DNA from 3 places in the Streptomyces sp. NPDC001668 genome. Region 1 is predicted to be linked to each of the others. Evidence: riboswitches for the same ligand, from Rfam matches in the RefSeq annotation. Region 1 holds a riboswitch; each other region holds the start of a gene.
The links. Region 1 has a riboswitch for thiamine pyrophosphate ahead of thiC (phosphomethylpyrimidine synthase ThiC). Riboswitches for the same ligand answer to the same signal wherever they lie in the genome.
Positions count from the first base shown of each region.

Region 2: it holds a riboswitch for thiamine pyrophosphate, as region 1 does, so the genes downstream of both, ACFYZ8_RS09825 (thiamine ABC transporter substrate binding subunit) here and thiC (phosphomethylpyrimidine synthase ThiC) in region 1, are expected to answer to the same signal.
Region 3: it holds a riboswitch for thiamine pyrophosphate, as region 1 does, so the genes downstream of both, thiO (glycine oxidase ThiO) here and thiC (phosphomethylpyrimidine synthase ThiC) in region 1, are expected to answer to the same signal.

Region 1 is NZ_JBIAUQ010000024.1:89,040-99,000, reverse strand. Features, by position in the region: gene ACFYZ8_RS43275 (cytochrome ubiquinol oxidase subunit I) at 1-822, opposite strand, end outside; gene hisC (histidinol-phosphate transaminase) at 1,055-2,134, opposite strand; gene ACFYZ8_RS43265 (LacI family DNA-binding transcriptional regulator) at 2,554-3,666, shown strand; gene ACFYZ8_RS43260 (metallophosphoesterase) at 3,869-4,933, shown strand; gene ACFYZ8_RS43255 (hypothetical protein) at 5,127-5,987, shown strand; gene ACFYZ8_RS43250 (hypothetical protein) at 6,100-7,071, opposite strand; gene thiC (phosphomethylpyrimidine synthase ThiC) at 7,177-9,000, opposite strand; TPP riboswitch at 8,993-9,182, opposite strand; gene ACFYZ8_RS43240 (YibE/F family protein) at 9,678-9,961, shown strand, end outside.
Region 2 is NZ_JBIAUQ010000003.1:35,305-45,265, reverse strand. Features, by position in the region: gene ACFYZ8_RS09865 (helix-turn-helix domain-containing protein) at 1-288, shown strand, start outside; gene ACFYZ8_RS09860 (M23 family metallopeptidase) at 316-855, opposite strand; gene rpsB (30S ribosomal protein S2) at 1,194-2,117, shown strand; gene tsf (translation elongation factor Ts) at 2,275-3,111, shown strand; gene pyrH (UMP kinase) at 3,300-4,058, shown strand; gene frr (ribosome recycling factor) at 4,207-4,764, shown strand; gene ACFYZ8_RS09835 (phosphatidate cytidylyltransferase) at 4,764-5,933, shown strand; gene rlmN (23S rRNA (adenine(2503)-C(2))-methyltransferase RlmN) at 6,540-7,646, shown strand; TPP riboswitch at 7,666-7,773, shown strand; gene ACFYZ8_RS09825 (thiamine ABC transporter substrate binding subunit) at 7,770-8,837, shown strand; gene ACFYZ8_RS09820 (ABC transporter permease) at 8,813-9,961, shown strand, end outside.
Region 3 is NZ_JBIAUQ010000012.1:233,013-242,973, reverse strand. Features, by position in the region: gene pknB (Stk1 family PASTA domain-containing Ser/Thr kinase) at 81-2,018, opposite strand; gene ACFYZ8_RS31495 (thiazole synthase) at 2,137-2,931, opposite strand; gene thiS (sulfur carrier protein ThiS) at 2,936-3,136, opposite strand; gene thiO (glycine oxidase ThiO) at 3,133-4,290, opposite strand; TPP riboswitch at 4,288-4,400, opposite strand; gene ACFYZ8_RS31480 (hypothetical protein) at 4,453-4,824, shown strand; gene ACFYZ8_RS31475 (NAD(P)/FAD-dependent oxidoreductase) at 4,857-6,077, shown strand; gene ACFYZ8_RS31470 (Rv2175c family DNA-binding protein) at 6,578-6,949, shown strand; gene thiE (thiamine phosphate synthase) at 7,044-7,694, shown strand; gene metF (methylenetetrahydrofolate reductase [NAD(P)H]) at 7,819-8,742, shown strand; gene ACFYZ8_RS31455 (hypothetical protein) at 8,799-9,785, shown strand; gene ACFYZ8_RS31450 (NAD(P)/FAD-dependent oxidoreductase) at 9,818-9,961, opposite strand, start outside.

The DNA of each region.
Region 1 (9,961 bases):
GAAGATCGAGAACGGCGCTGAGTCCTGGCCGTCCCACAGCGCCTCGGCGGCCGCCATCTTCATCGGCTGCTGCTTGAACATGACCTTGCCGAGGGTGTCACCGCTGATCGCGGTGAGCATGCCGGCGATGACCACGGTGACGAGGCCCAGCCGCAGCGAGGTCTTCATCACGGGGATGTGCTTCTTGCGGAAGAGGTGGAAGGCCGCGACACCGACCATGAACGCGCCCCCGGTCAGGAAGCACGCGCTGAGCGTGTGGAAGGCCTGGGCGAGCGCGGTGTTCTGGGTCAGCACTGCCCAGAAGTCGGTGAGTTCGGCACGGCCCCTCGCCTTGTTGATCCGGTAGCCGACCGGGTGCTGCATCCAGGAGTTGGCCGCGAGGATGAAGTACGCCGACAGGATCGTGCCGATCGAGACCATCCAGATGCAGGCCAGGTGGATCTTCTTGGGCAGCTTGTCCCAGCCGAAGATCCACAGGCCGATGAAGGTGGACTCGAAGAAGAAGGCGATCAGGGCCTCGAAGGCGAGCGGGGCACCGAAGACGTCGCCGACGAAGCGCGAGTAGTCGGACCAGTTCATGCCGAACTGGAACTCCTGGACGATGCCGGTGACCACACCCATCGCGATGTTGATCAGGAAGAGCTTGCCCCAGAACTTGGTGGCCCTGAGGTACTTCTCGTTCTCCGTACGCACCCAGGCGGTCTGGAGGCCTGCCGTGAGGGCGGCCAGCGAGATCGTCAGGGGGACGAACAGGAAGTGGTAGACGGTGGTGATGCCGAACTGCCAGCGCGCCAGGGTCTCCGGCGCCAGAGCCAGGTCCACGTCGCCGCTCCTTACCTCACAGGCTTGTGGAACAAACGCTTGCAAAGCGAAGCGCTTGTGAAAGCGTTCACATTCACAAGCAATTATGACGCATGGCAGTTCGACACGGGATGGGCGGGGGGTCCCTCACCGGGTCCGATAGGTCACATCTGCAGGGGCCGGTCGGCCCCTGGCGCACCGAGGGCCGGGGTTTCACGTGAAACCCCGGCCCTCAGCCGCACTCACCAGCGCGTCACAGCTCCTTGCGGAAGCCCTCCGCCACCTTCAGGAAGATGTCGTTCGCCTCGGCCTCCCCGACCGTCACGCGCACCCCCTCGCCCACGAAGGGCCGCACGACCACACCGTGCTGCTCGCACATCGCCGCGAAGTCGGCCGTGCGCTCCCCCAGCCGCAGCCACACGAAGTTGGCCTGGGTCTCCGGCACCGTCCAGCCCTGGGCCCGCAGCCCCTCCACGACGCGGTTGCGCTCACAGACCAGGGAGCCGACCCGGCCCAGGAGTGCGTCCTCGGCCCGCAGTGAGGCGATCGCCGCCTCCTGAGCGAGCTGGCTCACCCCGAAGGGCACCGCGGTCTTGCGCAGCGCCGCGGCCACCGGCTCGTGGGCGATCGCGAAGCCGACCCTGAGGCCGGCGAGGCCGTAGGCCTTGGAGAAGGTGCGCAGCACACAGACGTTCGGCCGTGTGCGGTACAGCTCCACACCGTCCGGCACCTCGGGGTCGCGGATGAACTCGCGGTAGGCCTCGTCGAGCACCACCAGCACGTCACTCGGCACCCGGTCGAGGAATCGTTCCAGCTCGGCCCGCTTCACGACGGTGCCCGTCGGGTTGTTGGGGTTGCAGACGAAGATCAGCCGGGTCCGCTCGGTGATCGCGTCGGCCATCGCGTCCAGGTCGTGCACATCGCCCTCGGTCAACGGCACCCGTACCGAGGTGGCCCCGCTGATCTGCGTGATGATCGGGTACGCCTCGAAGGACCGCCACGCGTAGATCACCTCGTCGCCCGGTCCCGAGGTCGCCTGGATCAGCTGCTGGGCGACGCCGACCGAACCGGTGCCGGTGGCCAGGTGGGCGAGCGGGACACCGAAGCGCTCGGACAACTCCTCCATCAGGCCCGTGCAGGCCATGTCCGGGTAGCGGTTGAAGGAGGAGGCCGCCGCCGTCACGGTCTCCAGCACACCCGGCAGCGGCGGATAGGGGTTCTCGTTGGAGGACAGCTTGTAGGCCACCGCACCACCGGCCGCGGCGGGCTTGCCCGGCTTGTACGTGGGGATACCCTCCAGCTCGGCGCGCAGCTTGGGGCTCGTCTCGCTCACCGCAGTCCTCCTCATGACCACCGGTTCCAATGCTGCTCACCTTATGAGGATTGGGCGCCGGTGCGTACCGGTGCGGCGTGACGTGACCGCCGGTGGCCCGCGCACCCCATCTGTCCCACAGGCATCAGGGGCATCACTGTACGAAGGCAGACGAAACAGGGGGCGCGGCCACATATATCTATGCGCCGGTGGCTTGCGCCGTGGCGCGCGTCACCCGTGAAGGTGAGTTGAGACCTCTTCGAAACATCGGAGACTTGGCAGGCTCATGCGTGCCGACAAGTTACGTAGTGCCATTGGATCGTTTAACTGGCTTTGTTTCACAGGTAGTTGACGCCTGATGACCTTGCAGAAACGTGCCTGTCAACGCGTGCATATGCGTCCGCCCTACCCCACCGCATGAGCCCTACTATCGGCTCGCCATGACAGCAGCAGGGAAGCACCAGGTGAGCCGCGCGGAAACCTCACGTCGAGGCAGTCGGCCGGGCCGGGCGGGCATCAGAGACGTGGCCGCCGCCGCCGGAGTCTCCATCACGACCGTCTCCGACGCCCTGAACGGCAAGGGCAGGCTCCCGGACGCCACCCGCCGCCATGTCAGGGAGGTCGCCGACCGACTGGGCTACCGGCCCTCGGCCGCGGCCCGAACCCTCCGTACCGGCAAGTCGGGACTCATCGGCCTGACCGTGACGACGTACGGGGATGAACCTTTCACCTTCACCGAGTTCGCGTACTTCGCCGAGATGGCGCGGGCCGCCACCTCCGCCGCGCTCGCCCGCGGCTACGCCCTCGTCATCCTGCCCGCGACCTCGCGCCACGACGTGTGGTCGAACGTCGCCCTGGACGGCACGGTCGTCATCGACCCCTCCGACCAGGACCCGGTCGTCAGCGAGCTGGTCCGGCAGGGTCTGCCGGTGGTCTCCGACGGCCGCCCGGCCGGCGCGCTCCCGGTCACCGCCTGGGTGGACAACGACCACGAGGCCGCCGTCCTCGGCATCCTCGACCACCTGGCCGACGCCGGCGCCCGCCGCATCGGCCTGCTGACCGGGACGACGACGGACACGTACACCCATCTGTCGACCACCGCCTATCTGCACTGGTGCGAGCGCGTGGGCCAGGATCCGGTCTACGAGGCCTACCCGGCGCACGATCCGTGCGCGGGCGCCGTCGCCGCCGACCGGCTCCTCGCCCGCCCCGACCGGCCGGACGCCGTCTACGGCCTGTTCGACCCGAACGGCACCGACCTGCTGGCCGCCGCCCGCCGCTACGGGCTGCGCGTCCCGGACGACCTGCTGATCGTCTGCTGCAGCGAGTCCACCGTGTACGCCAGCACCGAGCCGCCCGTCACCACGCTCTCGCTCAAGCCCCGGCGCATCGGTACGGCAGTGATCCAGCTCCTCATCGACGCCATCGAGGGGGTCGAATCGGACCAACCGGTCGAGCAGGTGATACCGACCGAGCTGATCGTGCGCACCTCGTCCCAGCGACGGGCCCCGCGCACGACGGTCAGCCCGCCGCGGTCGCCCGAGGAGGAGTAGCCGACGGGCGGCCGGGCAAGGGGGCGAAGCCCGGCCCAATCGGGGCGAATGCCGCGGTGGACAGGAGTCTTGCTCCGATTCACCACCCCTGGGTCATCACACGGCGCGATCCGCATTCCTATGATGGGCCCACGACACCGCGGGCCGCTGCGACCAGGCAGTCCGAAGCGGTGCAGATGCGGCGCGATGGTGGAGGGGTCTGATGACTCAGGGGGCCGGTCAGGGACCCGAGGTGGAGCGCACGGCGGTGCTGCGCGACTTCCGGGTGCCCGCGTACGTCAACGAGACCGGTCCGTACGGCCACAGCGTGCACCCCGGCGACGTCGCCCCGGCCCATGAGGACGCCTACCCGGAGGGGTACACCCCCACCGAGCAGGACCTGCCCGTCATCAGCCCCGGTGACGGACTCCAGGCGGCCGCCGACCCCGCCGCGCAGCCGGAGGAGGGTCCCGGTCCGCTGTTCGTCGTCGGCGACGTCCACGGCTACCTCGACGAACTGATGGCCGCACTCCACGACAAGGGCCTGGTCGACGCCGCGGGCAACTGGTGCGCCGGCACCGCCCGGCTGTGGTTCCTCGGAGACTTCACCGACCGCGGCCCCGACGGCATCGGCGTCATCGACCTCGTCATGCGGCTGTCCGCGGAGGCCGCGGCGGCGGGCGGCTACTGCAAGGCCCTCATGGGCAACCACGAGCTGCTGCTGATCGGCGCCAAGCGGTTCGGCGACACCCCCGTCAACTCCGGCGCGGGCACCGCCACCTTCCAGGCGGCCTGGCTGCTCAACGGCGGCCAGAAGACCGACATGGACCGCCTCCAGGACCACCACCTGCAGTGGATGGCCCGCCTGGACGCCGTAGAGGAGGTCGACGGGCACCTGCTCGTGCACTCCGACACCACCGCCTACCTCGACTACGGCGACTCGATCGAGGCGGTCAACGACACCGTCCGCGAGACCCTCACGCGCAACGACGCGGACGAGGTGTGGGACCTGTTCCGCAAACTCACCAAGCGCTTCTCCTTCCGCGACGAAGGCGGCGCCGACCATGTGCGCTCCCTGCTCGACACGTACGGCGGCACCCGCATCGTCCACGGCCACAGTCCGATCCCGTATCTGCTCGGCGAAGTGGGCTCCGAGGACGGCGAGGACGAATCCGGTCCGGTGGTCGAGGGACCGCACGTCTACGCCGACGGACTGGCCATCGCGATGGACGGCGGGGTGACCATGGCCGGAAAACTGCTGGTCCAGCAACTGCCCCTGGATATCTGAGCATTCACGGGGCAGACATTCCCCCATGGCGGACTGACCGTCGAGAGCGCAGGCCAGAGGCCAATTTCTGGAAACCCCCTGTCACCCTGTGCCGTCACCGCTCTACCATCGGCTTATCCGTAGCAGGCTCCCCTCCGTTTCTGCCCGACGGCTCGTTGGCATGCGAGCCCCAAGCCCTACGGAGCATCGGGGGATGCACATGAACAGCGTTCCGCAGCACCTGCACAGCGAGGACCGCCAGGAGTACGAGCGGATCCTCGACGAGGCGCTGCGCTCCGCACCACACCGTCCCGAACTGGCCGCTGTCGGACAGCGGCTGAACCCCGAACAGCTGCGCACCATGGCGCTGAACGCCACCGCACTCATCACGGCGGCCGCGGCGACCGAGTACCAGCACTACGTGAAGGTCCGCGAGGAACAGCGCCGCCCGGCGCCGTCCACCCTGTCGTCCGTGCACGAACCCGGCCCCGCCGAGTCGGGCACGGGTGCGATGGGGCTCGCCACCACCATGGGAGAGGTCGCCGAGACCGCCGGTGCGGGCGCCGTCGCCGTCGCCGCAGTTCTGACACCTGTCCTCGCCGGCATAGCCGCGGCGATCTTCCTGCTCGTGGGCTACATCCTCCAGATGCTCAGCCCTCCGCCGGCGGTCGCCCCCGCCATGATCACTATCGGATGGGTGTTCGGTGCCCTGACCGCGGTCGCGATCCTGGTCGCCGCCGGCGGCCTGCTGATCACCGCCCTGCGCAACCGGCCCTCGCCGGACGCGGGATACGGCGAGCTGAGCGAGGAGGTGGCGCGGGCCAGGGACGCCTGGCGCGAGGCCCTGCTGGAACGCGGCATCCTCCCCTTCCTCAGGGACGCACTGGCCGACCCGGGTACCGCCGCACTGCACCACACGGCACCGCCCGCACCGACCAGCCGGATGCCCAGCCTCGGCTACGACCGCCCCGGCTTCAGCAGCCCGGACGACGGAGCCTCCGGTGCCCGTCCGAGCTTCACGAGCCCGGACTACACCAGTCCGGACTTCGGGGGGCCGGAACACCAGCCGGAATGACATCCGGCACCGCCCCTCGGCTTGCGCCCCCACCATGGGGAGCGCAAGCCGAAGACCCGGCCGCGGGCCACCCGCCGGCGGTCCGCCGCCCACGGTCGGCGGTTCGCCTGCATCAGTCGACGACCGGCAGGGCGATGATCGCGATGCCCTCCGGCTGCGCTACGGCCAGGCGGATGCCATCCGGGTGCAGGGCGGCAACGGGCGTCGGAATGTGCGTGACCCCGTAGCTGCCGTCTCTCCGGGGCACCTCCACGGTCGGCCATTCCGCCACTACGGCACCCGTCGTGACGTCGATCAGCCGCGGATGCCCGTACAGCGAGACGACCGAGTCGCCCCGGGCGATCAGAGTGCCGATGTGGAAACCGACCCTGCTGCGATGGATCCACCGCTGCGCGGAGAGCGACCACACACCCAACTGCCGTGGGCCCAGGGCAGGCTTCTCCTCGTCGTCGAGGAACTCCTCCCCGGTCGCCACGGCCAGGCGGTCACCGTCGAGCCAGCAGGCCGAGACGACCTCCGCGTCGATGCCCGGGTCCGACGGCAGCACGCCACGGCCATCGAGCACAGCGGGATCCGTCAACGCACCGACCAGGTCGAAGACTTCGACGACCCCGTACGGATGCCAGAACCAGCCGGCCGACAGCAGGTGCGTCCCGTCCGGGCTCACCTCCAGCCGCGAGTGGAAGACGTCCTTCGGATCACGTTCACCACTGGTGAGCCGCTCTCCCGTCTCCGCGTCCTCGATCTCGAGGACGTTGTACTCCTCCGGGCAGTGCACCAGCACCTCGCGGCCGTCCGGCAACGTCCCGAGCGCCACCGGATAGTCGAAGGCATCAGCTTGGTAGTAGCTGCGGTTCAGCTCACGGACGAGCCGGTCACCCTCCAGCAGCAGCGCCTTGGTACCCCGCTCGGCATAGACGACGGAGTAGCGACCGGACGGGGAGACGACGCTCCGGTCGAAGGGAAACCTACGGATGACCGAGGCACACTGCTCCACGCCATCAGGACCCCACCAGCGGCCACCACCGACCACGTCGACCAGATCGTCGCCGTCCCACACCAGCGACTGCGCCTCTTCCGTCACGCTCAGAACGATCAAGACTCCGCCCCCCCTCGTCCCATCCCCGAAACGCACGATGGCGCTGCCCCGAAGCCACCCACCCTCCGGAACAGCGCCAATCTACGGACCTCAGTCCGCCAGCGGCAGGTACACGCGATTGCCGCTCGCTGCGAACTCCTTCGACTTCTGCGCCATGCCCTCCGCGATCTCCTCCTGACTGGCGCCGTGACGGCGGCGGATGTCCTGGGAGATCTTCATCGAGCAGAACTTCGGCCCGCACATGGAGCAGAAGTGGGCCGTCTTGGCCGGTTCGGCCGGGAGGGTCTCGTCGTGGAACTCGCGGGCCGTGTCGGGGTCGAGGGCCAGGTTGAACTGGTCCTCCCAGCGGAACTCGAAGCGGGCGTCGGAGAGGGCGTCGTCCCACTCCTGGGCGCCTGGGTGTCCCTTGGCGAGGTCGGCCGCGTGAGCGGCGATCTTGTAGGTGATGACACCCGTCTTGACGTCGTCCCGGTTGGGCAGGCCCAGGTGCTCCTTGGGCGTGACGTAGCAGAGCATCGCGGTGCCCCACCAGGCGATCATCGCGGCGCCGATGCCGGAGGTGATGTGGTCGTAGGCCGGCGCGACGTCGGTGGTCAGCGGGCCGAGCGTATAGAACGGAGCCTCATCGCAGATCTCCTGCTGAAGGTCGATGTTCTCCTTGATCTTGTGCATCGGGACGTGTCCCGGGCCCTCGATCATGGTCTGTACGTGGAAACGCTTCGCGATCCGGTTGAGTTCCCCGAGCGTGCGCAACTCCGCGAACTGCGCCTCGTCGTTGGCGTCCGCGATCGAGCCGGGCCTGAGGCCGTCGCCCAGCGAGTACGTGACGTCGTAGGCGGCGAGGATCTCGCACAGTTCCTCGAAGTTCTCGTACAGGAACGACTCCTTGTGGTGCGCGAGGCACCACGCCGCCATGATCGAGCCGCCGCGCGAGACGATGCCCGTCTTGCGGTTGGCCGTCAGGGGTACGTACGGCAGGCGCACGCCCGCGTGGACGGTCATGTAGTCCACGCCCTGCTCGGCCTGTTCGATGACCGTGTCCTTGTAGATCTCCCAGGTCAGCTCCTCGGCCCTGCCGTCGACCTTCTCCAGGGCCTGGTAGAGCGGCACCGTGCCGATGGGGACGGGGGAGTTGCGCAGCATCCACTCGCGAGTGGTGTGGATGTTGCGGCCCGTGGAAAGGTCCATGACCGTGTCGGCTCCCCAGCGGGTCGCCCAGGTCATCTTCTCGACCTCCTCCTCGATGGAGGAGGTCACCGCCGAATTGCCGATGTTGGCGTTGACCTTCACCAGGAACCGCTTGCCGATGATCATCGGCTCGATCTCCGGGTGATTGACGTTCGCCGGCAGCACCGCGCGGCCCGCCGCGATCTCCTCACGGACGACCTCGGGAGAGACGTTCTCCCGGATGGCCACGTACTCCATCTCCGGTGTGATCTCGCCGCGGCGGGCGTACGCGAGCTGTGTGACCGCGTTGCCGTCACGACTGCGGCGCGGCTGGCGGGGCCGCCCCGGAAAGACCGCGTCGAGGTTGCGGAGGCCGCCGCGCGGTGAGGTGTGCTTGATCCCGTCGTCCTCGGGGCGCACGGGCCGGCCCGCGTACTCCTCGGTGTCCCCGCGGGCGACGATCCAGTTCTCCCGCAGCGGCACGAGGCCCCGGCGGACATCCGTCTCGGTGAGCGGATCGGTGTACGGGCCCGAGGTGTCGTACAGCGTGACCGACTGCCCGTTGGTGAGGTGCACCTGACGGACCGGCACCCGCAGATCGGGGCGCGAGCCCTCGACGTACGCCTTGTGCCAGCCGATGGACTTCCCGGCCTCCGTGTCGAGCTGGTCGTTCTGCTCGTTCTGGTCGTTCTGCTCGTTCTGGTCGTTCTGCTCGGAGGCAGGCGTGCGCGCGTCCTTGATGGTCATGAGACCTACTCCCTACGCCGGCATTACCCGGTAACAGGTTCGGCGGTCGACGCAGCGGTTTCCGTCTGCCGACGTTTCGTGGGGAACGTCACTCGCTTGAGGTGATGTTCCACGTGAAACATCGCTGGGACGGAGGTCAGCGCCCTCTCAGCCCGGTGCTCCGAGCTCCCGCGTGTACAAAAGGTGGCACCACGCTAGCGTCAATTCGGGCGCGGTGAACAGAGGGCCCCTGTCGTTCTTGCGATGATCGGTCGGTGACCACGACACATCAGCCCCCGTACCCGCCGCCCGAGCCTCCGCGCCGACCGGGCTCCGGAAACGGCCCTGGATACGGCCCGGGCGGCCTGCCCGGAAGAGGGCTCGGAGGTCGGCCGGGAGGTGGGCCCGAGGGTGGGCCGAGAAGTGGCGACGGCCGCACCGATGGACCTGATACCGGTGGCTGGGACGCCTTCGGGCACGGGCAAGGGCACGGGCACGGGGGTGATCCGGGGCACGGGGTCGACGACGGGCACCGGCACGAGTACGGGCCCGGTGTCGGCGGGGGGCCCGGTCAGGGCTCCGGCAGTCATGGGGACGCCGTCGGCGGCGGGCACGGGCGTGGATCGGGTGGTGGTGGCGGTCACGACCACGGCCATGGCTCCGGTGACGGATCCGGCGGTGGCGGCGGCCACGACCACGTGGCAAGGGACGGTAGCCAAGACCACGGCCACGGATCAGGTGGTGGCGGCCACGGTCACTCCCACAGCCATGGCCCGGCGGCCCCCGTCTCCAAGCACCTGCGCAAGGTCATCGCGGCGATCCTGATCCCCTTCGGCGCGGCCGTCGTGGTGGGCCTCGCGGTGCTCTGGCCCGGTGGCGCGCCGGCGCACGAGCGCACCGGGGTCGGCTTCGACCGGCAGACCCAGCAGGCCACGGTCAGCAAGGTCGTGAGCGTCAGCTGCAAGTCGGTGAACGCCTCGGG
Region 2 (9,961 bases), on a different contig from region 1:
CAGCTGGCACTGGTCGGCGACCGGCGGCACCGGGCCGTGGTCGCCATCTCCGCGAGCGAGCTCGACGCGGGGGCCCGGGAGAAGATCCGGGCGGCGCACGGGGGCCTTGTCGCGATGATCGTCGAGGCGCTCGGGGAGATGGGACATGGGCAGCCCCGGCTGGCGGCGATGCTGGTGCAGGGGGTTGTGGACGCGGCTGTGCGGCGGATCGAGCTGGGGGCGGCGGAGGAGCCTTCGGTGATCACCGAGGCCGCGGTCTCGATGGCGCTGCGGGGAGTGCGGGGCTGAGGTCCTCGCTCTCGTGAGGTGCCGCAGTCAGGGCAAGGGGACCCCGAGTACGGGGAGCAGTCTCGACGGGCCCCGGCGCAGGAGCCATGGCGGGAGCAAGGAGAGAGGGTCGAGGTAGGTGTCGCCCCTGAGCAGACCCCAGTGCACGCACGGCGCCGTGCAGTGGGAGCCCGTCGGCTCGACCGCGCCCACCACCTCGCCCGCCGCCACCTCGTCGCCCTTCCCCACCGACGCCGTCACCGGCTCGTAGGTCACTCGAAGATCTGTGCCCGCCAGTTCCACCGAGACCACGCCCTTCCCCGCCACCCGGCCCGCGAAGGACACCCGGCCCGCCGCCACCGCCCGCACCGGGGTGCCGGCAGGAGCTGCCAGGTCCACGCCCCGGTGACCGGGGCTGTACACCGTCGCCGGGGGTTCCCAGCCGCGCAGGACCGCCGGGCGCGTGCCCACCGGCCAGGCGCGGCCGATCGCCGGTACCGAGACGTCCGTGGTCGTGGCCGCCGGCGCGAGGGAGACCGGCTTCGGCGCGGGCGCGGGCGCCGTCAGGAACAGCAGAAACCCCAGCACCAGCCACGTACCGCATCGCCTGCGTCGCCTGTCTCGCCTGCCTCGTCCGTATCGCTTCGCTCGCATACGAGAACCGTCCCGCATCCACCCCGATCATGGCCGGGGCCTGTGGACTACTTCCCGGTTGTGGACAGCGGCGTCACCCGGTACCTCGCGGGTCCCGTACACTTCTTCTGGCGATCCGGGTCACCGGGTCGACTTCGCACGCCCCGACACCTCGCCGTCACGCGGTCGGTGTCAGCGCCTCTCGGTCCTTTGCGGCAAGGCGCGTCGCGGGCGTCAGGCGCGGGTGCCCTCCGGTACCCGCGGTACAACCGAGAACACCAAGGAGAACGGCCATGGCCGTCGTCACGATGCGGGAGCTGCTGGAAAGCGGCGTCCACTTCGGTCACCAGACCCGTCGTTGGAACCCGAAGATGAAGCGCTTCATCTTCACGGAGCGCAACGGCATCTACATCATCGACCTGCTCCAGTCGCTGTCGTACATCGACCGCGCCTACGAGTTCGTCAAGGAGACCGTCGCCCACGGCGGCACGGTCATGTTCGTCGGCACGAAGAAGCAGGCGCAGGAGGCCATCGCCGAGCAGGCCACCCGCGTCGGCATGCCCTACGTCAACCAGCGCTGGCTGGGCGGCATGCTCACCAACTTCTCGACCGTCTACAAGCGTCTGCAGCGCCTCAAGGAGCTCGAGCAGATCGACTTCGAGGACGTCGCCGCTTCCGGTCTGACCAAGAAGGAGCTTCTCGTGCTCTCGCGCGAGAAGGCCAAGCTGGAGAAGACCCTCGGTGGTATCCGCGAGATGCAGAAGGTGCCCAGCGCCGTCTGGATCGTGGACACCAAGAAGGAGCACATCGCGGTCGGCGAGGCCCGGAAGCTCAACATCCCGGTCGTCGCCATCCTCGACACCAACTGCGACCCCGACGAGGTCGACTACAAGATCCCGGGCAACGACGACGCGATCCGCTCCGTCACCCTGCTCACCCGCGTGATCGCCGACGCCGTCGCCGAGGGCCTCATCAGCCGCTCGCGCGTCGCCACCGGTGACAAGGGCGAGAAGGCCGCGGGCGAGCCGCTCGCCGAGTGGGAGCGCGACCTGCTCGAGGGTGGCGAGAAGAAGGCCGAGGAGGCTCCCGCCGAGGCTGCTCCGGCCGCGGACGCCGCCGAGGCTCCCGCTGCCGAGGCCCCGGCCGCCGAGGCCCCCGCCGCCGAGGCTGAGGTTCCCGCCGAGGCCGCTCCGGCCGCGGACGCCGAGCAGGCCTGATCCGTCAGCGTCAGGGGTGACGGCGGGAGCGGTGCACCAACTCCGCTCCCGCCGTTCACCCGTAGGTCAGCGGAGAGTCGGCGGTCCCCGGCTACATGGGGGCCGTAGACCCCGTAGATCTTCGATCTTCCAGACTTCGAGAAAGATTCACAGACTCATGGCGAACTACACCGCCGCCGACGTCAAGAAGCTCCGTGAGCTCACGGGCGCCGGCATGATGGACTGCAAGAAGGCGCTGGACGAGGCCGAGGGCGACGTCGAGAAGGCTGTCGAGGCGCTTCGCATCAGGGGCCAGAAGGGCGTCGCCAAGCGCGAGGGCCGCTCCGCCGAGAACGGCGCCGTGGTCTCGATCATCGCCGACGACAACTCCTCCGGTGTCCTGGTCGAGCTGAAGTGCGAGACGGACTTCGTCGCCAAGGGCGAGAAGTTCCAGGCTGTGGCCAACAAGATCGCCGAGCACGTCGCCGCGACCTCCCCGGCCGACCTGGAGGCCCTGCTCGCCTCCGAGATCGAGGCCGGCAAGACCGTCCAGGCGTACGTGGACGAGGCCAACGCCAACCTCGGCGAGAAGATCGTCCTGGACCGCTTCGCGCAGTTCACCGACGGTTACGTGACCGCGTACATGCACCGCACGATGCCCGACCTGCCCCCGCAGATCGGTGTCCTCGTCGAGCTGGACAAGCCGGACGCGGAGACCGCTCGCGGTGTCGCCCAGCACATCGCCGCCTTCGCGCCGAAGTACCTCTCCAAGGAGGACGTGCCGGCCGAGGTCGTCGAGTCCGAGCGCCGTATCGCCGAGGAGACCACCCGCGCCGAGGGCAAGCCCGAGGCCGCGATCGCCAAGATCGTCGAGGGTCGCGTCAACGGCTTCTTCAAGGACGCCACGCTGCTCGGTCAGCCGTACGCGCTCGACCCCAAGAAGTCGGTCCAGAAGGTCCTGGACGAGGCCGGTGTCACCCTGAAGCGCTTCACGCGCATCAAGGTCGGCATCTGAGTCCGTACCGCGAGCGACGCGCGGGCCCTATAGGGTCGTCAGCAGTCGTCCGGTACGCCGCCACGCACGCGCGTGGCGGACGACAGCAGATCTGACGAGGAGGCCATTGCCGCGCATGGGATGCGAACCAGTTCCCAACCGGCAGTGGCCTTCTTCGTATGTGCAACAGGTGAAAGAGGCGGGATCCCATGACCACCAAGGCCCAGAAGAGCGACGACGGCAAAGTGCGCGGCCGGTTTCTGCTGAAGCTGTCCGGAGAGGCGTTCGCCGGTGGCGGGGGCCTGGGTGTGGACCCCGACGTGGTGCACAAGATCGCCCGTGAGATCGCCGCCGTCGTCCGGGACGGCGCCGAGATCGCCGTCGTCATCGGCGGCGGCAACTTCTTCCGCGGTGCCGAACTCCAGCAGCGCGGCATGGACCGCGCCCGCTCGGACTACATGGGCATGCTCGGCACCGTCATGAACTGCCTCGCCCTCCAGGACTTCCTGGAGAAGGAGGGCATCGACAGCCGGGTGCAGACCGCCATCACCATGGGCCAGGTCGCCGAGCCGTACATCCCGCTGCGGGCCGTGCGCCACCTGGAGAAGGGCCGCGTGGTCATCTTCGGCGCCGGTATGGGCATGCCGTACTTCTCCACCGACACCACCGCCGCCCAGCGCGCCCTGGAGATCGACGCCGAGGCGCTGCTCATGGGCAAGAACGGCGTGGACGGGGTCTACGACTCCGACCCGAAGACCAACCCCGACGCGGTCAAGTTCGACGCCCTCGGATACGGCGAGGTCATCACCCGTGACCTGAAGGTCGCCGACGCCACGGCCGTCACGCTGTGCCGCGACAACAAGCTCCCGATCCTGGTCTTCGAGCTCCTGGCGGAGGGCAACATCGCCCGCGCCGTCAAGGGTGAGAAGATCGGCACGCTGGTGGGCGACCAGGACAGCCGGGACTGACCCGGGGACACACCCGGTCCCTGACCGGGGGATGGACAATGTCCTGCCGGTCGGGAACCGTGCAGGAAGAAGACGCGACGCAGCCGGCCGCCGCCCCCAGGCACATGGAACAGCAGCCGGGCCTACTCAAGACACGCAGGAGCAAGTGGTGATCGAAGAGACCCTCCTCGAGGCCGAGGAGAAGATGGAGAAGGCCGTCGTGGTCGCCAAGGAGGACTTCGCCGCGATCCGCACCGGGCGTGCGCACCCGGCGATGTTCAACAAGATCGTGGCCGACTACTACGGTGCGCCGACGCCGATCAACCAGCTGGCTTCGTTCTCCGTGCCGGAGCCGCGCATGGCCGTCGTGACCCCGTTCGACAAGACCGCCCTGCGCAACATCGAGCAGGCGATCCGCGACTCCGACCTGGGCGTCAACCCGAGCAACGACGGCAACATCATCCGAGTGGTGTTCCCCGAGCTCACCGAGGAGCGCCGCCGCGACTACATCAAGGTCGCCCGGGGCAAGGCCGAGGACTCGCGCGTGTCGATCCGCTCGGTCCGCCGCAAGGCCAAGGACGCGATCGACAAGCTCGTCAAGGACGGCGAGGTCGGCGAGGACGAGGGCCGCCGTGCGGAGAAGGAGCTCGACGACGCGACGCACAAGTACGTCGCCCAGGTGGACGAGCTCCTCAAGCACAAGGAAGCGGAGCTTCTCGAGGTCTGATGAACGACTCTTCCTGGGCGACGCCGCCTCACACCGGGTACTGGGGGCCGTCCGACCAGGGGCCTGTCCAGGGGGCTGCCCCGGCGGGTCCCGCGTACGATGCGCATGACGCGCAGCACACTCGCCCCATGCCCATCGTGCCCGACGGACCCGCTGTACCCCGCTACGGTGACGACCAGGATGACGACCGGGGGGCCGCTCGGCTGAGCGGTCCCTTGTTCCGGGACGAGACGTTCCGGGACGACACGTTCCGTGACGAGACCGCATCGGCGCAGCCCCACCCGGGTGCGCCGCAGAAGCAGAATCCGGAGCCCATGCCCGATGCCCCGCAGCCGGCACCCGCGCCGCAGAAGAAGAGCGCGGGGCGGGACCTGGGCGCGGCCATAGGGGTCGGCGTCGGACTCGGCGTGGTGATCATCGCGTCGCTGTTCTTCGTCAAGGCGGCGTTCGTCGGCGTGATCACGGTCGCCGTGGTGGTCGGACTGTGGGAGCTGACGAAGCGGCTGGAGGAGCGCAAGGGCATCAAGGCGCCGCTCGTGCCGCTGGCGCTCGGCGGGGCCGCGATGGTCGTCGCCGGATACGTCCGAGGCGCCGAGGGTGCCTGGGTCGCGATGGCGCTCACGGCGCTCGCGGTCCTCGTCTGGCGGATGACGGAACCGCCGGAGGGCTACCTCAAGGACGTCACGGCGGGCGTCTTCGCGGCGTTCTACGTCCCGTTCCTGGCCACGTTCGTCGCCATGATGCTCACGGCCGAGGACGGGGCGGCACGTGTGCTGACCTTCCTGCTGCTGACCGTCGTCAGCGACACCGGCGCCTACGCGGTCGGCTGGCGCTTCGGCAGCCACAAGCTCGCGCCGCGCATCAGCCCCGGCAAGACCCGGGAGGGCCTGGTCGGAGCGGTGGCTTTCGCGATGGCGGCGGGTGCGCTGTGCATGGAGTTCCTGATCGACGACGGCACCTGGTGGCAGGGTCTGCTGCTCGGCCTCGCGGTCGCGGCCAGCGCGACGCTGGGTGACCTCGGCGAGTCGATGATCAAGCGCGACCTCGGCATCAAGGACATGGGCACGCTGCTGCCGGGCCACGGCGGCATCATGGACCGCCTGGACTCCCTGCTGCCGACGGCGCCGGTGGTGTGGCTGCTGCTGGTGCTGTTCGTGGGGTCCGGCTGACCGCGGGGTCGTCGCGTACGGCTCCCCTTGTACGGCTTTTCGGCCCCCGTCCTGTTATCAGGACGGGGGCCCGGTCGTCGAGATCACAGGGGCCCATTCTTTGCCTTTCACCAAGGCCGGCTTGGCCCAGGCCAGGTTGGCGCAAATTGTGCGTCAGGGCTTGCTTCGCACAGGTAAAAGGAGCCGTTTCCGCGGAATCTCGTCCGGGATGCTGACCATCGCGTCGGTTTTCGAACGGGGGAGCGGGATGAGTGGGCAGCGCGCACCGCGGCCCCTGGGGGTGGCCGTTCGTGAGCGTCAACGACTGCGGGCGGTCTCAGCGCCGATGTCATCGCCGGGGCGAAGCCCTCGGCCATGGGCCAGGACGCGCTGACGAACGCCGCCACGGGTGCCCTCGGCAACGCGCAGAACCACGGCGTCAACCACGGCCTGGAACAGCACGGCAGCCTCGGCGGGGAACACCTCAGCGACCGGGGGGGGACTGGCGGACGGCGCGCTCACGACACCGTGGGCACCACCGGCCCCGGCAGTCGGGACCCGCAGGTGACCACCCCCACCCCGCTCCGGACTGGGCTCCCGCCGTTGATCTGCCACACTGGAAGGGTTATGCCTGCACCCGGAGAACTCACTTTCGTCGCCCCCCGCGGAGCCCAGAAGCCGCCGCGGCACCTCGCCGATCTCACGCCCGCCGAGCGCAAGGAGGTCGTGGCGGGGATCGGGGAGAAGCCGTTTCGTGCCAAGCAGCTCTCGCAGCACTACTTCGCGCGGTACGCCCACGACCCGGCGGAGTGGACGGACATCCCGGCCGGTGCGCGCGGGAAGCTGCAGGAGGCGCTGCTTCCCGAGCTGATGACCGTCGTACGGCATCTGTCGACCGACCAGGGCACCACGCGCAAGACGCTGTGGCGGCTGTTCGACGGGACGCTCGTGGAGTCGGTGCTGATGCGGTACCCGGACCGGGTGACCATGTGCATCAGTTCGCAGGCCGGGTGCGGGATGAACTGTCCCTTCTGTGCCACCGGGCAGGCGGGTCTTGACCGCAATCTGTCCACCGCCGAGATCGTCCACCAGATCGTGGACGGGATGCGGGCGCTGCGGGACGGAGAGGTGCCGGGCGGGCCCGCGCGGCTGTCCAACATCGTCTTCATGGGCATGGGCGAGCCGCTCGCCAACTACAAGCGGGTGACCCAGTCCATTCGCGCGCTCACCGATCCCGCTCCCGACGGGCTCGGGCTCTCGCAGCGCGGCATCACCGTGTCGACCGTCGGGCTGGTGCCCGCCATCCACCGGTTCGCCGACGAGGGCTTCAAGTGCCGGCTCGCGATCTCCCTGCACGCGCCCGACGACGAGCTGCGCGACACCCTCGTCCCCGTGAACACGCGGTGGAAGGTGCGCGAGGTCCTCGACGCCGGGTTCGAGTACGTCGAGAAGTCCGGGCGGCGGCTCAGCATCGAGTACGCGCTCATCCGGGACATCAATGACCAGGCGTGGCGCGGTGACCGGCTCGGGCGGCTGCTCAAGGGCAAGCCCGTGCACGTCAACCTCATCCCGCTGAACCCCACCCCCGGGTCCAAGTGGACGGCCTCCCGGCCCGAGGACGAGAAGGCGTTCGTCGAGGCCATCGCCGCCCATGGTGTGCCGGTGACGATCCGGGACACCCGTGGGCAGGAGATCGACGGGGCCTGTGGTCAGCTCGCGGCCACCGAGCGGTAGTCTGACGGACGTACATCTTCATATCCGACAGGGGAGCGCCACAGCGCTGAGAGTGCGGCAATCGGGCCGCAGACCCTCTGAACCTCGCCCAGGTCATTCTGGGTAGGAAGTTCGGTCATCACCGTGAACAACAAGAAGTTTCTTGCTGCCGTCGTCGGCCTCGGCCTGGTCACGCTGTCCGCGTGCGGATCGTCCGACGGCGACCAGTCCTCCGGCTCCAAGACCGTCACCCTCGTCAGCCATGACTCCTGGGCCGTCTCCAAGAGCGTCCTCGCCGACTTCGAGAAGAAGTCCGGCTACAAGGTGAAGGTCCTGGAGGACGGCGATGCCGGGCAGGCCGTCAACAAGGCCATCCTCACCAAGGACAACCCGCAGGGCGACGTCTTCTTCGGCGTCGACAACACCCTGCTCTCCCGCGCGCTCGACAACGGGCTCTTCCAGTCGTACGCGGCGAAGGGTGCCGATCAGATCAAGGCGGGGTACCGGGTCGACGGGGACAAGGTCACGCCCATCGACACCGGTGACATCTGCGTCAACTACGACAAGGGCTGGTTCACCGAGCACAAGGTCCAGCCGCCGACGTCGTACGACGACCTGATCAAGCCCGCCTACAGGAACCTCCTCGTCACCGAGAACGCCTCCACCTCCTCGCCCGGCCTCGGCTTCCTGCTCGGGTCCGCCGCCAAGTACGGCGACGACGGCTGGCAGGGCTACTGGAAGAAGCTCAAGGCCAACGGCGTCAAGGTCGTCGACGGCTGGGAGCAGGCCTACAACGAGGAGTTCTCCGGGTCGGCCGGCGGCAAGAAGGCCAAGGCCGACCGGCCGCTCGTCGTCTCCTACGCCTCTTCGCCGCCCGCCGAGGTGATCTACGCCGACCCGAAGCCGAAGACCGCGCCCACCGGGGTCGCCGACGGCACCTGCTTCCGGCAGATCGAGTACGCCGGGCTGCTGAGCAACGCCAAGAACACCAAGGGCGGCAAGGCCTTCCTGGACTTCCTGCTCACCAAGGAGTTCCAGCAGGACATGCCGCTCAACATGTTCGTCTATCCGGTGGTGCGGGGGGCCTCGGTGCCCGCCGAGTTCACCCAGTACGGCCCGCAGGCCAAGGATCCCGAGACCATGGACCCGGCGAAGATCGCCGAGAACCGTGACGGCTGGGTCAAGTCGTGGACCTCACTCGTACTGAAGTAGCCACTCGGCGCAAGGGGAGCGCGGCGCGGCTCGGGCTCATGGCCGTGCCCGTCGCGTTCTTCGCCGTCTTCTTCGCCTGGCCCGTCGCCGCGATCATGGCGCGCGGGCTCAAGACCGGCGGGAGCTGGCAGTTCGGCCGGATCACCGACGTCCTGACCCAGCCGGACATCCGGCACGTCCTGTGGTTCACCACCTGGCAGGCGCTCGCCTCCACCGCGCTCACGCTCCTGATCGCACTCCCCGGCGCGTACGCCTTCGCGCGCTTCGACTTCCCCGGCAAGCAGGTCCTGCGGGCCGTGGTCACCGTCCCCTTCGTGCTGCCGACGGTCGTCGTCGGTACGGCCTTCCTGGCGCTCGTCGGAAGGGGCGGCCTCACGGACGACCTCTGGGGCGTACGGCTGGACACCACCGTGTGGGCGATCCTGCTCGCGCACGTCTTCTTCAACTACGCGGTCGTCGTACGGACCGTCGGCGGGCTGTGGGCCCAGCTGGACCCGCGCCAGGAGGAGGCCGCGCGGATGCTCGGCGCGTCCCGGCTGACGGCCTGGAGGACGGTCACCCTGCCCGCGCTCGCGCCCGCCGTGGCCGCCGCCGCGCTGATGGTGTTCCTCTTCACCTTCACCTCCTTCGGCGTGGTGCAGATCCTCGGCGGGCCGACCTTCTCGACCCTCGAAGTGGAGATCTACCGGCAGACCTCCGAGATCTTCGACCTGCCCACGGCCGCCGTGCTGACGCTGATCCAGTTCGTGGCGGTGGGCGCGGTCCTCGCCCTGCACGCGTGGACCGTACGGCGCCGGGAGAGCGCGCTGCGGCTCGTGGACGCGTCCGGCACCGCCCGGCGGCCGCGCGGGGCGGGGGAGTGGGGGCTGCTGGCCGGGGTCGTGGGCAGTGTCGCCGTACTCCTGCTGCTGCCGCTCGCCGTGCTGGTGCAGCGGTCGCTCGACGCCCCCGGCTTCGGCTACTACCGGGCGCTGACCAGCGCCGACGGCGGGGTGTTCCTGGTCGCGCCGATCCAGGCGGTCGGGAACTCGCTGGAGTACGCCCTCGCGGCGACCGCCATCGCGGTGCTGGTCGGGGGCCTCGCGGCGGCGGCGCTCACGCGGCGGGACGCGGGGCGGTTCGTA
Region 3 (9,961 bases), on a different contig from region 1:
AGGGGCGCGGGGAACTGCGCGACCAGCCCCCACGCACCCGCACTCGCCCGACAACCGGAACCGGCCCCCCGCCACGCGCATTAGCGGATCGTGATGGTGATCGTCGAGCCCTTGGGGGCCGTGTCCCCGCCCTCCACCGACTGCTTCTTGACCGTGTCGCCGAACAGGCCGAGCAGGCCCCGGTCCTCCTCGACCTGGAAGCCCGCGCCCTCCAGTTCGGACTTGGCGTCGTCGACGCTGTCGCCCGTGACGTCCGGGACCTCGATCATCTCGGGGCCCTTGGAGATCGTCAGCGTGACGATGTCGCCGTCGGCCGCCTGGGTGTCGGGGGCCGGGGTCTGCTTGGCGACCTGGCCCGCGTCGTACTCGGAGTTGACCCGGGTGACGGCGACCTTGACCTTCAGGCCGGCCTCGGCCAGATCGGCCCTGGCGTCGGCCAGGTCCTCTCCGGTGACGTCCGGGACGTCGACCGGGGCGCCCTTGCTGACGGTGAGCGCGACGGCCGAGCCGGTGTGCAGGGTGGCGCCGCTCTCGGGATCGGTGCTGATCACGAACCCCTTGGGGACGTCGTCGCTGAACTCCCGGGTCACCATGCCCGGCTCCAGCCCGTCCGTCTTCAGCCGCGCTCTCGCCTTGGCCAGCGACCACCCGTCCACGTCGGGCACCTTCACCGTCTGGGGGCCCTTGGACAGGGTGATCGACACCGAGTCGTGGTTCCGTATGCGGGCGCCGACCTCCGGGTCCGTGCTGATGACGGTGCCGCGCTTCACGGTGTCGCTGTAGGCGTACGTGACCTTGCCGGTCTCCAGACCGGCCTCGTCCAGCCGGTCTCGCGCCTGTGTCTCGGTCTTCGCCAGGAGGGCCGGGACCTGGGTGAACTGGCCGGAGTTGATGTACCAGACGCCCGCCCCGAGCCCGAGGGCCAGCAGGACCGCGGCGACGATCAGGAGCGGGCCGCGCCGGGGGTCGCCGGAGGAGCGGCCACGCCGGGGCGGTGGGGGCGGAGGGCTCTCCAGGACGCTGGTGTGGTGGTATCCCCGCTCGGGCTCGTCCTCGTTGACCGGCAGCGGGCGCGGCACCGTCAGGGTGCGCGGGATCACGCTCGTACGGTTCTCGGCGCCCGCGTACTCCGCGGGGAGCGCCTGCGGCGGCACCGCGTCGAGTTGGTCGGCGGTCAGCCCGGCACGCGCCTCGCGGGTCTGCGCGAGCAGCGCCACGGCGTCGTACGGACGCAGGTCCGGGGTCCGGGCGGTGGCCGAGGCGACCAGCTCGTCCAGTGCGTACGCCAGCCCCGGGACCACGGCCGACGGTGGCGGGACGTCCTCGTGGAGGTGCTTGTAGAGGACGATCGCGGGGGAGTCGCCCTCGTGCGGCTGGCTGCCGGTCAGCATCTCGTACAGGACGACACCGCACGCGTACACGTCGACGCGGGCGTCCGCGGCGCCGGGCTGGTCCATCTGCTCGGGCGAGAGGTAGGAGACCGTGCCGAGGACGGCTCCGGTGGTGCTGGTCACGTTGTTCACGGACCGCACGAGCCCGAAGTCGGCGACCTTGACCCGGCCGTCGTCCCCTATCAGGACGTTCTCCGGCTTCATGTCCCGGTGCACGAAACCGGCGCGGTGCGCGGCGCCGAGCGCGGCGAGGACCGGCTCCAGGATGTCCAGGGCGGCGCGCGGCTGCAGCGCCCCGCGCTCGCGCAGCACGTCGCGCAGGGTGCAGCCGGCGACGTACTCCATGGCGAGGTAGACGTACGACCCGTCGGTGCCCTGGTCGAAGACCTGCACGACGTTGGGGTGGGCGAGCCGGGCGACGGACTTGGCCTCCCGGATGAACCGCTCGACGAAGGTCCCGTCCGCCGCCAGCGCGGGGTGCATCACCTTGAGCGCGAGCACGCGGTCCAGACGGGTGTCCAGGGCCCGGTAGACCGTGGCCATCCCGCCGACCGCGATGCGCGCGTCCACGCGATAGCGGCCGTCGAGCACCTGCCCGACCAGCGGGTCCTGAAGGGTCGTATCCACGCAGGCGAGTGTACGAGCCGCCGCCGACAGTCCCTCCGGTTCGGCGGATTTGGCGGCTGTACTGCAGCTGACCTGTGACGGAGGTCGCACCTGCCCGTGTCCAAAGTCGAACGCGTGTTCAGAATGCCGGGCGTTCCGGATCCAGTACGGCCCTGCCCTCCACGGGGGACGACGCCTCGGCGAAATGCCGCCGGGGGATGCGCCCCGCCCGGTACGCCAGCCGCCCCGCCTCCACCGCGTGCCGCATCGCGTGCGCCATCAGTTCCGGTTCCTGGGCCCGCGTCACCGCCGAGGCGAGCATCACACCCGCGCACCCCAGCTCCATCGCCAGCGCCGCGTCGGACGCCGTGCCCGCCCCCGCGTCCAGGATCACCGGTACGCGCGCGTGCTCGACGATCAGCTGGAAGTTGTGCGGGTTGCGGATGCCGAGCCCGGATCCGATCGGGGAGCCCAGCGGCATGATCGCCGCGCAGCCCACGTCCTCCAGCCTGCGGGCCAGCACGGGGTCGTCGTTGGTGTACGGCAGCACCGTGAAGCCGTCGTCCACCAGGGTCTCCGCCGCGTCCAGCAGCTCGACCGGGTCCGGCAGCAGGGTGCGCTCGTCGGCGATGACCTCCAGCTTGACCAGGTCGGTGCCGAGCGCCTCGCGCGCGAGGCGGGCCGTCAGGACGGCCTCTCCCGCCGTGTAGCAGCCCGCAGTGTTAGGGAGGACCCGGATGCCGAGCTTCTCCAGCACGGACAGCACCGAGCCGTGCACCGAGGGGTTCACGCGCCGCATCGCGACCGTCGTCAGCTCGGTGCCGGAGGCGACCAGCGCCCGCTCCAGCACCTCCAGGCTGGGCGCCCCGCCCGTGCCCATGATCAGCCGGGACGAGAAGGACGTACCGGCGATGACAAAGGGATCGTCGGCCATGGGGTCAGCCTCCTTGGACGGCGGTGAGGACTTCCACGCGGTCTCCCTCGGCCAGGGGCGTCGAAGGCCACTGCGCGCGCGGGACGACGGTCTCGTTGAGTGCGGCGGCCACTCCGGAGGGCGCCGGCGTCAGGGCCCGTACGACGGTGTCGAGAGCCGTGCCGGGCGCGAACTGGCGCGGCTCCCCGTTGACGGAGATGTTCATGCCGGCTGCTCCACGGACTCCAGGAACCGCCTCGGGGTGAACGGGCGGGCCACCTCCGGCAGTTCACCGGTCGTCAGCGCGTGCGCCAACGCGTCCCCGGTGACCGGCGTCAGCAGCACGCCGTTGCGGTAGTGGCCGGTGGCCAGCAGCAGACCGGGAAGGTCGGTGGGGCCGAGCAGCGGGGCGTTGTCCGGGGAGCCCGGGCGCAGTCCCGCGCGGGTCTCCGTCAGCGGCAGCTCGGTGATGCCGGGGACCAGTTCGTGCGCGTCCCGCAGCAGTTCGTACACCCCGCCCGCGGTCACCGTCGTGTCCCAGCCCAGCTCCTCGCTGGTCGCGCCGATCACCAGCTCGCCGCTCTCGCGCGGGACCAGGTAGACCTGGCTGCCGCGCACGACGGCCCGCACGGTACGGCTCAGGAAGGGCGCGTGGCGCGGCGGCACGGTCAGGCGCAGCACCTGGCCCTTCACGGGCCGTACGGGAGGCAGGAGGGCCTGTGGGACCCCTTCCAGGCGGCCGCTGAGGCTTCCGGCGGCGAGCACCACCTGGTCCGCCCCCAGTTCCTCGCCGTCCGTGGTGGCGACCCCGGCGGCCCGCTCCCGTACGACGAGCAGACGCTGGGCCCATGCGCGGTGGAACACCACGCCCGCCCGCTCACAGGCGGCCAGCAACGCGCGCGTGAGCCGGCGCGGATCGATCTGGTGGTCCCCGTCCACCCGCAGTCCGCCTCGTACCCCGGGTGCCAGCATCGGTTCCAGGCGCCGGCACTCCCGGCCGGACAGCCACTCCGACTCCAGCCCCGACTGCCGCTGGAGCGCGTGCAGTTCACGCAGATGGGCGCGGTCGTCGGCGTCCAGGGCGACGGCGAGCGTGCCGCACCGGCGGTAGCCGAGGTCGTGCCCGGTCAGCTCGGTGAGTTCGGCCGCGAAGTCGGGATAGCGGTGGGCCGAGGCGAGGTTCAGGCCCAGCAGGGTCTGCTCGCCGTAGTGCAGTTCGGTGACCGCGGCCAGCATCCCGGCGGCCACCTGGGCGGCCCCGCCGCCCGGTTCGGGGTCCACGACGGTCGCGGTGAGACCGCGCTGCGCGGCCCGCCAGGCCGTGACCAGGCCGATGATGCCGCCCCCGATGACGAGGACGTCAGACGTACGTGAGGACATGGGCGTCCAGCCCCTCCCTTCGCCGGCATGACCCGGATCAGGTTCGTACGGTCGGAGGCCGCCCAGCCTCCCTCTCAGCCCGGTGCGTCCGGGCTCCCGCGAGTGCTCTACGTTGGCCACCCTAGCCGTTCGTTCCACGCCTCTGTAAGGGAGCCTCGCCCCATGCCCCGCTCGCTCGACGGCCTCGTCCTCGCCCCGGTGGCCGATCAGTCCCCCGGTCAGGTGGGTACACGGACCCGGTTCACCTACCACGAGAAGGACGGGCAGATCTGGGCCGAGTACGCGGGCGGTGACGTCGTGCGCGGGCACCTCGTCGGCACGCGCGCGGGGGACCGCCTCGACTTCCGGTACGTCCAGCTCAAGCACGACGGGACGACCTCCTCCGGGCACTGCGTCTCGACCGTCGTGGAGCTCGCCGACGGCCGGGTGCGGCTGGAGGAGACGTGGGAGTGGGAGTCGCAGACAGGCAGCGGGACGAGCGTGGTGGAACAGGTCGGCGAGGCTGTGCAGCAGGTCACGGCGCACGACTCCTGACTGACTGATTGTCAGTTGACTATGGTGATCAAATGAGCGAGCAGACGCAGGCGCGGGCGCAGCGGCGGGTGGTCGTGGTCGGGGCGGGCATGGCCGGGGTGCAGACCGCGGTCGCCCTGCGCGAACAGGGCTTCTCCGGAACCGTCACGCTCATCGGCGCGGAGCCCCACCAGCCGTACGACCGTCCGCCGCTCTCCAAGGCCGTACTGCTCGGCAAGGCCGAGGGCTCCGCCTTCGACGTGGACTTCGACGCCCTCGGCATCGAACTGCTGCTCGGCCGCGAGGTGCTGGGCGTGCGCCCCGAAGCGCACCAACTGGACACCGAGGCCGGGCCCGTCCCGTACGACATCCTGGTCCTCGCCACCGGCGCCGAACCGATCCGGCTGCCCGGCACCGAGGGCGTGCCCGGGGTGCATCTGCTGCGCACCCTGGACGACGCCGAGCGGCTGCGCCCCGTGCTCGCCCGGCAGCACGACGTCGTGGTCGTCGGCGCGGGCTGGATCGGCGCCGAGTTCGCCACCGCCGCGCGCGAGGCGGGCTGCGCGGTGACGGTCGTGGAGGCCGCCGACCGGCCGCTGGCGGGCGCGCTGCCCGCCGAGGTGGCCGCGCCGATGACCTCCTGGTACGCCGACGCGGGCGCCGTGCTGCGCACACACGCGCGCGTGCAGCGCGTCGAGCCCGGCGCGGTCGTCCTGGACGACGGCTCCCGGGTGCCCGCGGGCGCGGTCGTGGTCGGCATCGGCGCCCGGCCCGCCACGGCCTGGCTCGCCGGCTCCGGCATCGAACTCGGCGCCCACCGCGAGGTCGTCGCCGACGAGCGGCTGCGCACCTCCGTGCCGGACGTCTACGCGGTCGGCGACTGCGCCTCCTTCCCCTCGGGCAGGTACGGCGAGCGCCTGCTGGTCCACCACTGGGACAACGCCCTCCAGGGCCCCCGCACGGTGGCCGCCGACATCCTGGGCGAGACCCCCACGGTCTACGACCCGGTCCCGTACTTCTGGTCCGAGCAGTTCGGCCGCTTCGTCCAGTACGCCGGCCACCACGCGTCCGCCGACACGACCCTGTGGCGCGGTGAGCCGTCGGGACCCGCCTGGACGGTGTGCTGGCTGCGCGAACACCGCCTGGTGGCCCTCCTCGCGGTGGGCCGCCCCCGCGACCTGGCCCAGGGACGACGGCTCATCGAGGCGGGCACGACGATGGCCCCGGAGCTGCTGGTGGACCCGGCGAGGCCTCTGAAGGCGGCGACGGCATAAGGGCGGGTGACGGCCCGGACTCGGCGGGGACAGGTGGCGGGGACGGGTGGTGGGCGGCTCGGGCTGCCCACTGCCGACTGCCGACTGCGGCGTTCGGGGCGGTGTCCGTCGGTGCTCGGTGCTCGGTGCTCGGTGGCCGGGGTTGGGTGGGGCTTCTGCAGGTGGCTGTGACGCAGGCGGCGGCTGGGCTTGAGTTGCCTGCTGCGACCTGGCGGGCGGTGTCTGTCGGTGCTCGGTGGCCGGGACTCGGCGAGGCCCCCGGAGCCGGTTTCGCGTGGGCGAGGGCAGCCCGAGCCACCCGCCCCCGCCGCCTACAAGAGCCCGCCGAGTCCCGGAGCACCACCCACCGGCGGGGGCCGAATCCGCCGGGGCCCGAGACCCCGAAACCGTCTGATTCACCTGAACCAGCAGCAGCCCGTACCCGGCGATCACACCCCCCGTTCCCCCGCCGGAGGCGCCCCGGCTTCCGACTGTCAGTGCGGGATGGCACGCTTAATCCCGTGACCGAGATTGACGCAAAGATCGATGCTCTCGTCCCCGCCTGGCTCACCCTCCCCGACATCGCAGAGATGCTCGATGTCGAGGTGACGCGTGTGCGGCAGCTGGTCAAGGAGGGCCAGCTCATCGCCGTACGCCGTGGTGAGAACCGCGCGCTGCACGTCCCCGCCGCCTTCATCGACGGAGCCGAGCAGAAGGTCGTCAAGGGCCTGACCGGGACCTTGACGCTCCTGAGGGACGACGGTTTCTCCGACGAAGAGATGCTGGAGTGGCTCTTCACCCCCGATGACAGCCTGCCCGGCACCCCCGCGCAGGCCCTGAGCGAGAATCGCGGCACGGAGGTGAAGCGCCGGGCCCAGGCGCTCGCCGTCTGAACCGAACAGCATCGGCGTACGGGCCGTGACCGCCGGGGCCACGGCCACGGACCAGTGCGGCCCGTACGCCACCGAACCCGGGGGAGACACACGCATGCCCGACACCGCCCGCACCCAGCTCGCCGACGCCCGTCTCTACCTCTGCACGGACGCCCGCAGGCGCCAGGGCGACCTCGCCGAGTTCCTGGACGCGGTCCTGGCAGGCGGCGTCGACATCGTGCAACTGCGGGACAAGGGCATGGAGGCGGCCGAGGAGCTGGAGCACCTCCAGGTCCTCGCCGAGGCCTGCGCGCGGCACGGCAGACTCCTCGCGGTCAACGACCGGGCCGACGTCGCCCACGCGGCCGGTGCCGACGTACTGCACCTCGGCCAGGGCGATCTGCCCGTCCCGGCCGCCCGCTCGATCCTCGGCGACGACATCCTCGTCGGCCGCTCCACCCACGCCGAGGCGGAGGCCGCCGCGGCCGCGGTGCAGGACGGCGTGGACTACTTCTGCACCGGCCCCTGCTGGCCGACCCCCACCAAGCCCGGCCGGCACGCCCCCGGCCTCGACCTGGTCCGGTACACCGCCGCCCTCGGCACCGACCGCCCCTGGTTCGCCATCGGCGGCATCGGCCTCGGCAACCTCGACGAGGTCCTGGAAGCCGGGGCCCGCCGGGTCGTGGTCGTCCGGGCGATCACCGACGCGGACGACCCGGGCGCCGCCGCCGCGGAGTTCGCGAAGCGGCTGCGTGACACAGAGTGAGGGGCCCGTCGATGGCCGGTCGCATGATCGGCCCGGTGTCCGAGGGGTGGACAACAAGTCGACAAAGCGGGCAAATTTCCGTGATCTGGTTGGGTGACCGCTGCCCCCTGGCTAACCTGCCGGTATGGCCCTAGGAACCGCATCCACCAGGACTGACCGCGCACGCACGGTGCGCGACATGCTCGCCGCCGGCAAGACGACGTACTCCTTCGAGTTCTCGGCGCCGAAGACCCCCAAGGGTGAGCGGAACCTGTGGAGCGCGCTCCGGAGAGTCGAGGCGGTCGCCCCGGACTTCGTCTCCGTCACCTACGGCGCCGGCGGCTCCACCCGCGCGGGCACCGTCAAGGAGACCCAGCAGATCGTCGCGGACACCACCCTCACCCCGGTCGCCCACCTCACCGCGGTCAACCACTCCATCGCGGAACTGCGCAACATCATCGGCCAGTACGCCGACGCCGGGATCCGCAACATGCTCGCCGTGCGCGGCGACCCGCCCGGCGACCCCATGGGCGACTGGCTCGCCCACCCGCAGGGACTGACCTACGCCGCCGAACTCGTCCGGCTCATCAAGGAGTCGGGCGACTTCTGTGTAGGTGTCGCGGCGTTCCCGGAGATGCACCCGCGCTCCGCCGACTGGGACACCGACGTCGCCCACTTCGTCGACAAGTGCCGCGCCGGCGCCGACTACGCCATCACCCAGATGTTCTTCCAGCCGGAGTCCTATCTGCGGCTGCGTGACCGAGTCGACGCCGCGGGCTGCGCGACTCCCGTGATCCCGGAGATCATGCCCGTGACCAGCGTGCGGATGCTGGAGCGGCTTCCGCAGCTCAGCAACGCGATCATCCCCTCCGCCCTGGAAGAGCGGATCCTCACAGCAAAGGACGATCCGGCCGCTGTACGCTCGATCGGGATCGAGTTCGCCACGGAGTTCTGCGCACGGCTGCTGTCCGAGGGAGTGCCCGGACTGCACTTCATCACGCTCAACAACTCCACGGCATCGCTGGAAATCTACGAGAACCTGGGTCTGCACCATCCACCGCAGGCCTAGACCGGCCGCACGGACATACGACACACTGCGTAGCGGTCACTGGGAGAGGGGCGTACATGGGCTGGACGGTCCTCTACATCGCGTTCGGATTCGTCGCGCTGTGGCTGCTCGGCGAGGTGCTGCTGCAGTACAAGGCGCGACTGCGCTGGCGGCTGCTCGCCTTCGTCGGCTTCCTCGGCGTGGTTTTCGGCGTGCTGATCCCGTCGGTGATCGTCATCGGCCTGGGCGCGATCGCCTTCGCGGTCGGCCAGACCTACGTCACCCTGTCCTTCCGCCGCGGCTTCGAACAGGGCTGGGCGGTCAATCCGCCGGCCGCGCTCGGCGGTCTGACCGGCGGCAAGAAGAGCCGCCGGGAGCGCGGCCGTGACGAACCCGCCCTCGATGTCTCCGACCGGGAGACGGGTGAGGCGGCCTACGGCGACGAGACCGGGTACGACCAGGCCCGGCCGGACACCGCCGGCTACGGCCACGACGACGACTACGACCGCGACGACGTCTTCACGCCCGCGCGCTCCGCCGCTCCCACAGCCGCCGAGACCACCTCGGTCTACGAGCCCCAGCCGCTGCCCGACGACACCGGCTCCTACGGCGTGTACAACGACTCCGCCTACGCCGGCGACCAGTCCTACGCGGCCGCGGACCAGACCCAGGACCAGTACGCGACGGCCGCCGCCGACCAGAGCTACGGCTACGACGGCTACACCGGCTACGACCAGCAGCAGTACGGCTACGACCAGGCCGGACAGCAGCAGTACGCCGCCTATTCCGACCCGTACATCGGCACCCAGACCTACGGCGCGGGCTCGTACGACGGCTCCTACGGCGGCCAGCAGCAGTTCGTCCAGCAGGGCTACGACCAGTACGGCGGGACGTACGGCGGCGAGACCCCGGCCGGCGGGGTGTGGGTGCCCCAGCAGCGCACCGACGAGACCTACGGCGGCGAACTCCCGCAGGAGCAGCAGTACTACCAGGACAACGGCGGCCAGGCGCAGCAGCAGAACCAGGGCCACGGCCAGGGGTACGACGAGCAGTACCGCTTCTGACGCAGTACCGCTTTCGGCGCCGGGCGGCTCCGTCACTGGGAGCCGCGGAACTCCGGTCCCTCCACGATCAGTCCCGCCACCAGCGCGCCCGACATCCCCGCGTGGGCGAGGCCGCCGCCGGGGTGCGACCAGCCACCGGCCGTGAACAGGCCCGGTATCGCCGTGCTGTTGGACGG